Regions from separate parts of the Kosakonia cowanii JCM 10956 genome, predicted to be linked through region 2. Evidence: predicted binding sites of a transcription regulator. Region 2 holds the regulator's gene; the other holds the start of a gene.
What was found. The regulator PhoB, encoded in region 2, activates phosphate uptake and scavenging genes when phosphate is short. The targets are predictions, from matches to a motif close to CTGTCATAAAACTGNCNNAT.
Positions count from the first base shown of each region.

Region 1: nudF (ADP-ribose diphosphatase) is a predicted target of PhoB. The motif match lies at 2,528-2,547, and genes of this name have one in related genera.

Region 1 is NZ_CP019445.1:1,465,570-1,469,994, forward strand. Features, by position in the region: gene yqiA (esterase YqiA) at 1-552, opposite strand, end outside; gene cpdA (3',5'-cyclic-AMP phosphodiesterase) at 552-1,379, opposite strand; gene BWI95_RS06755 (DUF1249 family protein) at 1,404-1,826, opposite strand; gene nudF (ADP-ribose diphosphatase) at 1,823-2,455, opposite strand; gene tolC (outer membrane channel protein TolC) at 2,662-4,101, shown strand; gene BWI95_RS06770 (DUF1190 family protein) at 4,246-4,425, shown strand, end outside.
Region 2 is NZ_CP019445.1:2,292,969-2,297,393, forward strand. Features, by position in the region: gene sbcC (exonuclease subunit SbcC) at 1-1,033, opposite strand, end outside; gene sbcD (exonuclease subunit SbcD) at 1,030-2,232, opposite strand; gene phoB (phosphate response regulator transcription factor PhoB) at 2,430-3,119, shown strand; gene phoR (phosphate regulon sensor histidine kinase PhoR) at 3,141-4,425, shown strand, end outside.

The DNA.
Region 1 (4,425 bases), 830 kb from region 2:
AATCTGTGTGAAATGTTTCTCAAAGCCCGTGAAGGCGTGATTTCCGCCCTCTTCAACTGTCTGGCGGCAGGCATCGTAATAGGCCACCGCCTGGCGGTAATCGAGCACTTCGTCCCCGGTTTGTTGCAGCAGCCAGATCAGATCCGGCGCCTCAAGCGGGTCAACTTGCATCACTTTGAGCTCGTAAATATGGCGAGACTCTAGCACATATTGCTGCCCTGTGTAGGGGTTCTCGTTAGGGCCAAGATAATCCGCCAGCAATTCAAACGGCCGTACCGCAGGATTGACCACCACCGCCGGCAGCATAAAGCATTGCGAGAGCCAGGTCGCCAGATAACCGCCGAGCGAAGAGCCGACAATACCGAGCGTTTTTCCGCCCCGTGCAAGCACCAGCGACTCCAGCGTCTCTGCGGCTTCGGCCGGATAGGGCGGCAGTTGCGGCACCACCATTTCAATATGTGGATGATGCTGTGCGACCCATTGCGCCAGCTGCGTCGCTTTGCCGGAGCTGGGCGAACTGTTGAAACCATGGAGATAAAGAAGCGTTGACATCAATAGCCTTCTGAAGCGGTATCAGGCCTGAATTCACTCCCCGCCAGGCGGCACACTTCGGTGTGCAGCGTTCCGTCAGGGTAGAGATCCAGCCAGCGCCAGCCTGGCGCGATGGTATCCAGCGTGAAACTAGCGCAGTGCGGCTTAAACTGCACGCAGGTCGACGGCGTCGCCAGCAGACGGCGGCCATTCCAGTCGAGATCGAGTTCCTGATGGATATGCCCGCAGAGCAGCGTGCGCACCTGAGGAAAGCGTTGCAGCACGTTATCAAGCTCCGCGGCATTGCGCAGGCTGTGCTGATCGAGCCAGCTGCAGCCGGACGGCAGCGGGTGGTGATGCAGAAGCAGTAACGTATGACGCTGCGGACTGTCGGCGAGTTTTTTCTCCAGCCAGTCGAGCTGAAATTCGCTTAGCTCACCGTGCGGAACGCCAAACACCTGGCTGTCGAGCAGCAGGATTTGCCACTGCTCACCGACAAAAACACGTTTCGCGGAGGAGATCCCCGCATCCTGCAGCGCGCTGTACATGGCAGGTTGAAAATCGTGATTGCCCGGCAGCCAGACGCAGGGTGCGTCGAAGCTTGCGATACCTTCAGCAAAGTGCTGATAAGCCGCAGCGGTATGATCCTGCGCCAAATCGCCGGTGGCGACGATCAGATCGCACGAACGCTGCTGAGCCCGGATCGCATTCAGTACCGCCTGATAGCTCTCCCAGGTGTTTACTCCTAACAGCGTTTCATGCTTTTTGGCGAACAGGTGAGAATCGGTTATTTGTAATACCCTGACTCTGGACTCACTCCCCAGAGAGAGGTTTAACAGGCTTTCCAAATGGTGTCCTTAGGTTTCACGACGCTAACAAACCGGAATCGCCATTGCTCCATGTGCTAAACAGTAACGCAGCCAGTCGGCCAGAAACTGATTAATTTGATGCTTTTCGTCGCGTTGATGCAACTTTTTATTGGGGTAATCATACCGCGCTTTAAATCGAAAGATCTGCTGGCTCGAACACACTTCGGCCACCATCGCATCGTGATACAGGCGCACTGTCATTGAGGGCAGGCTCCAGTAGCTGACGGCAGGCGCGGTCTGTTCAATCTCCACAAGCGTAGTGTAGCGGGTGGATTCAACAATCGTTAATCGGTACTGCGCATTGGTCACCTGATAACTTACCGCTTCGCCCGCCTCATCATTTCGCGGTAGCAGGCGGCGCAGCTGGGCGAAATTGGTTTCGCACAGGCGCATCATTTCTGGGAAGTCAGGTGTGTAACGCTTCATTTTTTCCACTCGTTTTGTAAGCTCTCATAATGCAGCTGCAGCCATTGCAAGGCGATGACAGACGCTGCGTTGTCAATTGTCCCCTCTTCTACCCACTGGTAAGCCTGTTCCCGGCTCACCACATGAACACGAATATCTTCGTTTTCATCCACAAGGCCATGAATACCTGAGGCCTGTGTGGCATCCACTTCACCAACCAGTACGGCAGTGCGCTCGCTGGTACCGCCCGGGCTTGCCAGGTAGCTCAGCATCCTTTTTACGCGTCCGACCGCTAAACCGGCCTCTTCATCCGCTTCACGCCGTGCGACCTCTTCGTCAGACTCGCCCACTTCGATCATGCCGGCAACCATCTCCAGCAGCCACGGCGTGTCGCTGGTATCAAAAGCTGCAATGCGAATCTGTTCGATCAGCACGACTTCGTCGCGCACAGGGTCATAGGGTAGCAAGACTGCGGCGTGACCGCGTTCAAAAATTTCACGCTGCACTTCGCCGCTCATTCCGCCATTAAAAAGACGATGGCGAAAACGATAGCGAACAAGCGAAAAAAAACCGGTGTAGAGCGTTTCCCGTGCAATAATTTCTACATCATTTTTTGTGAAAGTAACGATGGATGAGTCTGGCTTATTCATTGGCGGCATCTCATATGAAGTGATGATAAATCGGTGGATTTTCAAGCCTGTTTTACGCGTGTTTCAAGCGCTATGTGTTAGATTGATGCAAATTTATGCCGATGGCACGTTACGCCAAGCTTTCGCGGTGCGTACTTCTGGTAGAATCTGCGATTATTTTTCCAATTTAGATCAGCGCTAGTACTGCTTCACAACAAGGAATGCAAATGAAGAAATTGCTCCCCCTCTTTATCGGCCTGAGCCTGACCGGTTTCAGTGCGATGAGCCAGGCAGAAAACCTGTTACAGGTTTATCAGCAGGCGCGTTTAAGCAACCCGGATCTGCGTAAATCCGCCGCCGACCGCGATGCCGCCTTCGAAAAGATCAATGAAGCGCGTAGCCCGTTACTGCCTCAGCTTGGTTTGGGGGCAGACTACACCTATACCAACGGCTTCCGCGATAGCCAGGGCGTCGATTCCAACGTGACCAGCGGTTCACTGCAATTAACGCAGACCATTTTTGATATGTCGAAATGGCGCGCGCTGACTTTACAGGAAAAAAGTGCCGGGATTCAGGATGTCACCTGGCAGACCGACCAGCAGACGCTGATGCTGAACACCGCTACCGCCTATTTCAACGTGCTGAGCGCCATCGATACGCTCTCCTACACCGAAGCGCAGAAGCAGTCTATCTATCGCCAGTTAGATCAAACCACCCAGCGTTTTAACGTTGGCCTGGTCGCCATTACCGATGTGCAGAACGCACGCTCACAGTATGACACCGTGCTGGCGAACGAAGTTTCGGCGCGTAACGCGCTGGATAACGCCGTAGAGACGCTGCGCCAGGTGACCGGCAATTACTACCCGGAACTGGCCTCGCTGAACGTCCAGAGCTTTAAGACCGACAAACCGCAGCCGGTGAACAACCTGCTGAAAGAAGCGGAAAACCGCAACCTGACGCTGTTGCAGGCGCGTTTGAGCCAGGATCTGGCACGCGAGCAGATTCGCCAGGCGCAGGATGGTCACTTGCCGACCCTGGATTTGACTGCCTCTACCGGCGTGTCTAACTCCTCTTACAGCGGTTCCAGAACGCGTAACAACTCGCAGTTCAGCGACTCCGACGTCGGTCAGAACAAAGTTGGCCTGAGCTTCTCACTGCCACTCTACCAGGGTGGTCAGGTAAACTCGCAGGTCAAACAGGCGCAATTTAACTTCGTGGGTGCCAGCGAGCAGCTGGAGAGCGCGCACCGCAGCGTAGTGCAGAACGTTCGCTCCTCCTTTAATAACGTCAACGCCTCGATCAGCAGCATCAACGCCTACAAACAGGCGGTGGTCTCTGCGCAGAGCTCCCTTGATGCGATGGAAGCGGGCTACTCGGTCGGTACACGCACCATTGTTGACGTGCTGGATGCCACCACGACGCTCTACAACGCGAAGCAACAGCTCTCAAGCGCTCGTTATAACTACCTGATTAACCAGCTTAATATTAAGCAGGCGCTCGGTACGCTGAATGAGCAGGATCTGGTTGCGCTTAACGGTGCGCTGGGCAAATCCATCTCTACTGCGCCAGAGAGCGTGGCACCGGAGAACCCGGAGCAGCAGGCTAAGGTTGAGAAATTCGGCGCGGGTACACAACCTGCCGCCGCACGCACCGGCCTGACCCGTTAAACACCCGCAATACATCACGGGGGCACACAGCCCCCGTTTTTACGTAAGGCAACGTAAAGGCCTTCTCGCCTCGCTTTAACTTCGCCCCCCCATCCTCTATCCTGATTGTTTTATTCATGCCTTTGGGTCCACAGGAAGATAACAATGAAACGGACAAAAAATATTAATCATGCGACGTTCCGCAAAAGCTGGAGCGCACGTCATTTAACGCCTGTCGCGCTGGCGGTCTCCGCCGTGTTTATGCTGGCAGCCTGTGAACAAAATGACGAAACGGTTTCCATGTACCAGAACGCCGACGACTGCTCCTCGGCGAATCCGGGTAAA
Region 2 (4,425 bases):
GCGACGCAAGCAGCGAGGCTTGCTGCTGCGCGGCGCTGGCGCGTATCTGCGCGCGTTGTAACAGGCTGGCCTGTAAGCGAGTATTCACTTCCTCGCTCTGCGTGCGGGTACGCGTCAGGGTTTTACGCTGCTCTTCAAGCCGCTCCCACAGCGGGCGAAGCTGCTGCGCCGGTTGCGCCAGTTCAAGAGCCGCAAGCTGCGGCCTGGCGTCATTACGAGCCTGCAGCGCCTGCGCCAGCGTCGCTTTCGCCCGCCCGCGCGCCGCTTGTAGCTCCGCTTCGCGGCTGAGCCACTGTGCCTGCGCCTGCGCACTGCGCTGGGCGCTCAGCAGCGTCTGCTCTTCGTCAGTCAGTACTTGCAAACGTTGCTCAAGCTGCGCCCGCTGCTCGGTATCCAGCAGAACGACGCCCTCGGCCTGCGCGCGCAGCTGTTCCAGCTCGCCTTTGGCGCTTTTATGCTTCTCAAACACCATCGCCGAAATCTGCCCGTAGATCTCGGTGCCGGTCAGCTCCTCGAGCAGTTCGGCGCGCTCGCGCGGTTTGGCATTGAGGAATGCGGCGAACTGCCCCTGCGAGAGCAGCATTGAGCGGGTGAAACGGCCATAATCCAGCCCGGTGAGGGAGGCGGTGAGATCGAGCTTATCTTTGACTTTATCGGCGAGGATCTTCCCTGTTTCGCAAAGTGCCAGCTCGACGCGCGGGGCCTGCAAATTGCCATCCGCCAGCCCGCGGGCGCGCGTCTGGCTCCAGAAGGCGCGATAGGCAACCCCTTTGACTTCAAACTCCACCTCCGCCAGACACTCGGCGGTATCGCGGGTCATCAGGTCGTTTTGCGACTGTGACAGGGTGCTGAGGCGCGGCGTTTCGTGATAGAGAGCAAGGCAGATTGCATCCAGCAGGGTGGTTTTCCCGGCCCCGGTGGCACCGGTAATGGCGAACAGCCCGTTGCTGGCGAAGGGCTCTTCGGTAAAGTCGATTTTCCACTCGCCTTTCAACGAGTTGATATTTTTCAGCCGTAAACTGAGGATCTTCATGCGTCATTCTCCTCATCCAGCGCCTGACGGGTCTCGCTGAACAGCGTATGTAAGCGCGCACTCTGCATCTCGTCGAGCTCCTCCTGTGCCAGCCTGCGGTCAAAGACCTCTTCCACTTTTAATTCGCTTAAGGTTTCGCGAAGCTCGCCTGCCATCAGGCGATTACGCAGTTCGCGGCTGCGGCGTAACAGCAGCACTTCAACGGGCAGATCTTCGGTTACCTGCTGGATTTTGCGCTGCATATCGACCAGATAGTCGCTGCTGACAATCTCAATATCGAGCCACACCGGCGGCGTGCTGGGCGCATCGCGCCACTGCTCAAGCTGACGGCAGATATCGGCAAACTCGCCCTTAATCACCGCCAGCGGCTGAGTGGCGGGCACGTCAAGCGTGGTCACCTCTGCCAGCTTGCCGTCAGCGAATGTCACCAGATTGACACCTTTACTTTTTCCGGTCTCATCAAAGCTGAGGGGAATCGGCGAGCCGCAGTAGCGAATATGCTCCGTGCCGCCGATTTTCTGCGCGCGATGGATATGGCCGAGCGCGATGTAATCCGCCGGGGGAAAGTTTTGTGCAGGGAAAGCATCCAGCGTGCCGATATAGATATCACGCACCGCGTCACTTTTACTGGCGCCGACGGTAGTCAAATGGCCGCTGGCGATAATCGGTAACGGCTTATCGCCGCGCAGGTCGCAGGCGGCCTGATACTGCTGCTGGTAGTAGTCGGTGATGGCTGCCAGCAGGTGCTGCTGTTTTTGCTGCCCGGACATCCCCGCCTGGCTGACGGTAATGTCGCGCGGGCGCAGAAAGGGCACCGGGCAGAAGACCGCGCCGGGTTCGCCGTCGCGGCGATAGAGCAGAAACGGCGCAACGCCTGCGCTGGCAACCACGGTGGTGTTGAGATAAGCGAGGATCTCTTTTGATTCATTGAGGGTCGCCACAGAGTCATGGTTGCCTGCCAGCACGATTAGCTGGCAGCCGGTGCGCTGCAAATTGACCACAAAGCGGTTATAGAGCTCGCGGGCGTAACTTGGTGGCGATCCGGTATCGAAAATGTCGCCCGCCACCACGATAGCGTCGACCTGCTGCTGCTCGGCCGTGGTTAACAGCCAGTCAAGAAAAGCGCTGTGCTCGGCGGCGCGGCTTTTGCTGTAGAAGTTTTGGCCGAGATGCCAGTCCGATGTGTGAAGAATGCGCATAGTGGTCCCGTGGCAAAAAAGCATAACGGCGATTATAAACATTAAGCGGGTCAGGGACATCGCCTGGCGCAAATTTGCGTTGTCACAATCGCGCGGGCTGGGTCATATAGCGGTCATGTTATTCATAAATCTGTCATAAAACTGACGCATAATGGCGACGCTATTTATACTGCAGACTAATTAATACAGGGCGAATGATGGCGAGACGAATTCTGGTCGTGGAAGACGAAGCACCGATCCGTGAAATGGTGTGCTTTGTGCTCGAACAAAATGGTTTTCAGCCGGTTGAAGCTGAAGATTTTGACAGCGCGGTAAACCAGCTTAATGAACCCTGGCCGGATCTGGTGCTGCTGGACTGGATGTTACCCGGCGGGTCCGGCATTCAATTTATCAAGCACCTGAAGCGCGAAGCGATGACCCGCGATATTCCGGTGATGATGCTCACCGCGCGCGGTGAAGAGGAAGATCGCGTTCGCGGCCTTGAGACGGGCGCCGATGATTACATCACCAAGCCCTTCTCGCCGAAAGAGCTGGTGGCGCGCATTAAAGCCGTGATGCGCCGCATTTCGCCGATGGCGGTGGAAGAGGTGATTGAGATGCAGGGCTTAAGCCTTGATCCCTCCTCCCATCGCGTTATGACCGGCGAAAATCCCCTCGATATGGGCCCCACCGAATTTAAACTCTTACACTTCTTTATGACCCACCCGGAGCGCGTTTACAGCCGCGAACAGCTGCTGAACCACGTCTGGGGCACCAATGTCTATGTTGAAGACAGAACCGTAGACGTGCATATTCGTCGTCTGCGTAAAGCGCTGGAAGGGAGTGGACACGACCGGATGGTGCAGACGGTACGCGGCACGGGATATCGTTTTTCGACCCGTTTCTGAAATTTGACAGGAGTGTGACGCGTGCTGGAAAGGCTGTCATGGAAAAGGCTGGTGCTGGAGCTCCTCCTTTGTTGTATCCCCGCCTTTATTCTGGGCGCGATGTTCGGCTATCTGCCGTGGTTTTTGCTGGCGGCAGTGACCGGGCTTCTGATCTGGCACTTCTGGAATCTGCTGCGTCTCTCCTGGTGGCTATGGGTCGATAAAAGCATGACGCCGCCGCCCGGCACCGGCAGCTGGGAGCCGCTGCTCTACGGCCTGCACCAGATGCAGATGCGCAATAAAAAGCGCCGCCGCGAGTTGGGCAACCTGATCAAACGCTTTCGCAGCGGCGCCGAGTCGCTGCCGGATGCGGTGGTATTGACCACGGAAGAGGGGATGATCTTCTGGTGTAACGGCCTTGCGCAACAACTGCTGGGGCTGCGCTGGCCCGATGATAACGGGCAGAACATCCTCAACCTGCTGCGCTACCCCGAATTTACCCAATACCTGAAAAGCCAGTCCTTCAGCAAACCGCTCAATCTGGTGCTTAACAACGGTCGCCACCTGGAGATCCGCGTAATGCCCTACAGCGAACAACAACTGCTGATGGTGGCGCGTGATGTCACGCAGATGCACCAGCTGGAAGGGGCCAGACGCAACTTCTTCGCTAACGTCAGCCATGAGCTGCGCACACCGCTGACGGTGTTGCAGGGCTACCTTGAGATGATGCAGGAGCAGACGCTGGAAGGCGCGCCGCGTGAAAAAGCATTACACACTATGCGTGAGCAAACCTCGCGGATGGAGGGGCTGGTGCGCCAGCTTCTGACCCTGTCAAAAATCGAAGCGGCGCCGACGCATGGCGCAAATGAAGTGATTGATGTGCCGATGATGCTGCGCGTGGTGGAGCGGGAAGCGCAAACCCTCAGCCAGCAGAAACAGAGCTTTAGCTTTGAAATCGACAGCCAGTTGAAAGTGCTGGGCAGTGAAGAGCAACTGCGCAGCGCCATCTCAAACCTGGTCTATAACGCGGTGAATCACACCCCCGCCGGGACGCACATTACCGTGCGCTGGCAGCCGGTGGCGCACGGCGCTGAGTTCAGCGTTGAGGATAATGGGCCGGGGATCGCCGCCGAGCATATTCCACGCCTCACCGAGCGTTTCTACCGCGTGGATAAAGCGCGCTCGCGCCAGACCGGCGGTAGCGGGCTTGGGCTGGCAATAGTCAAACATGCGGTTAATCACCACGATAGCCGCCTTGATATCAGCAGCACGCCGGGCAAAGGGACGCGTTTTAGCTTTGTCCTGCCGGAACGCCTGATTGCCAAAA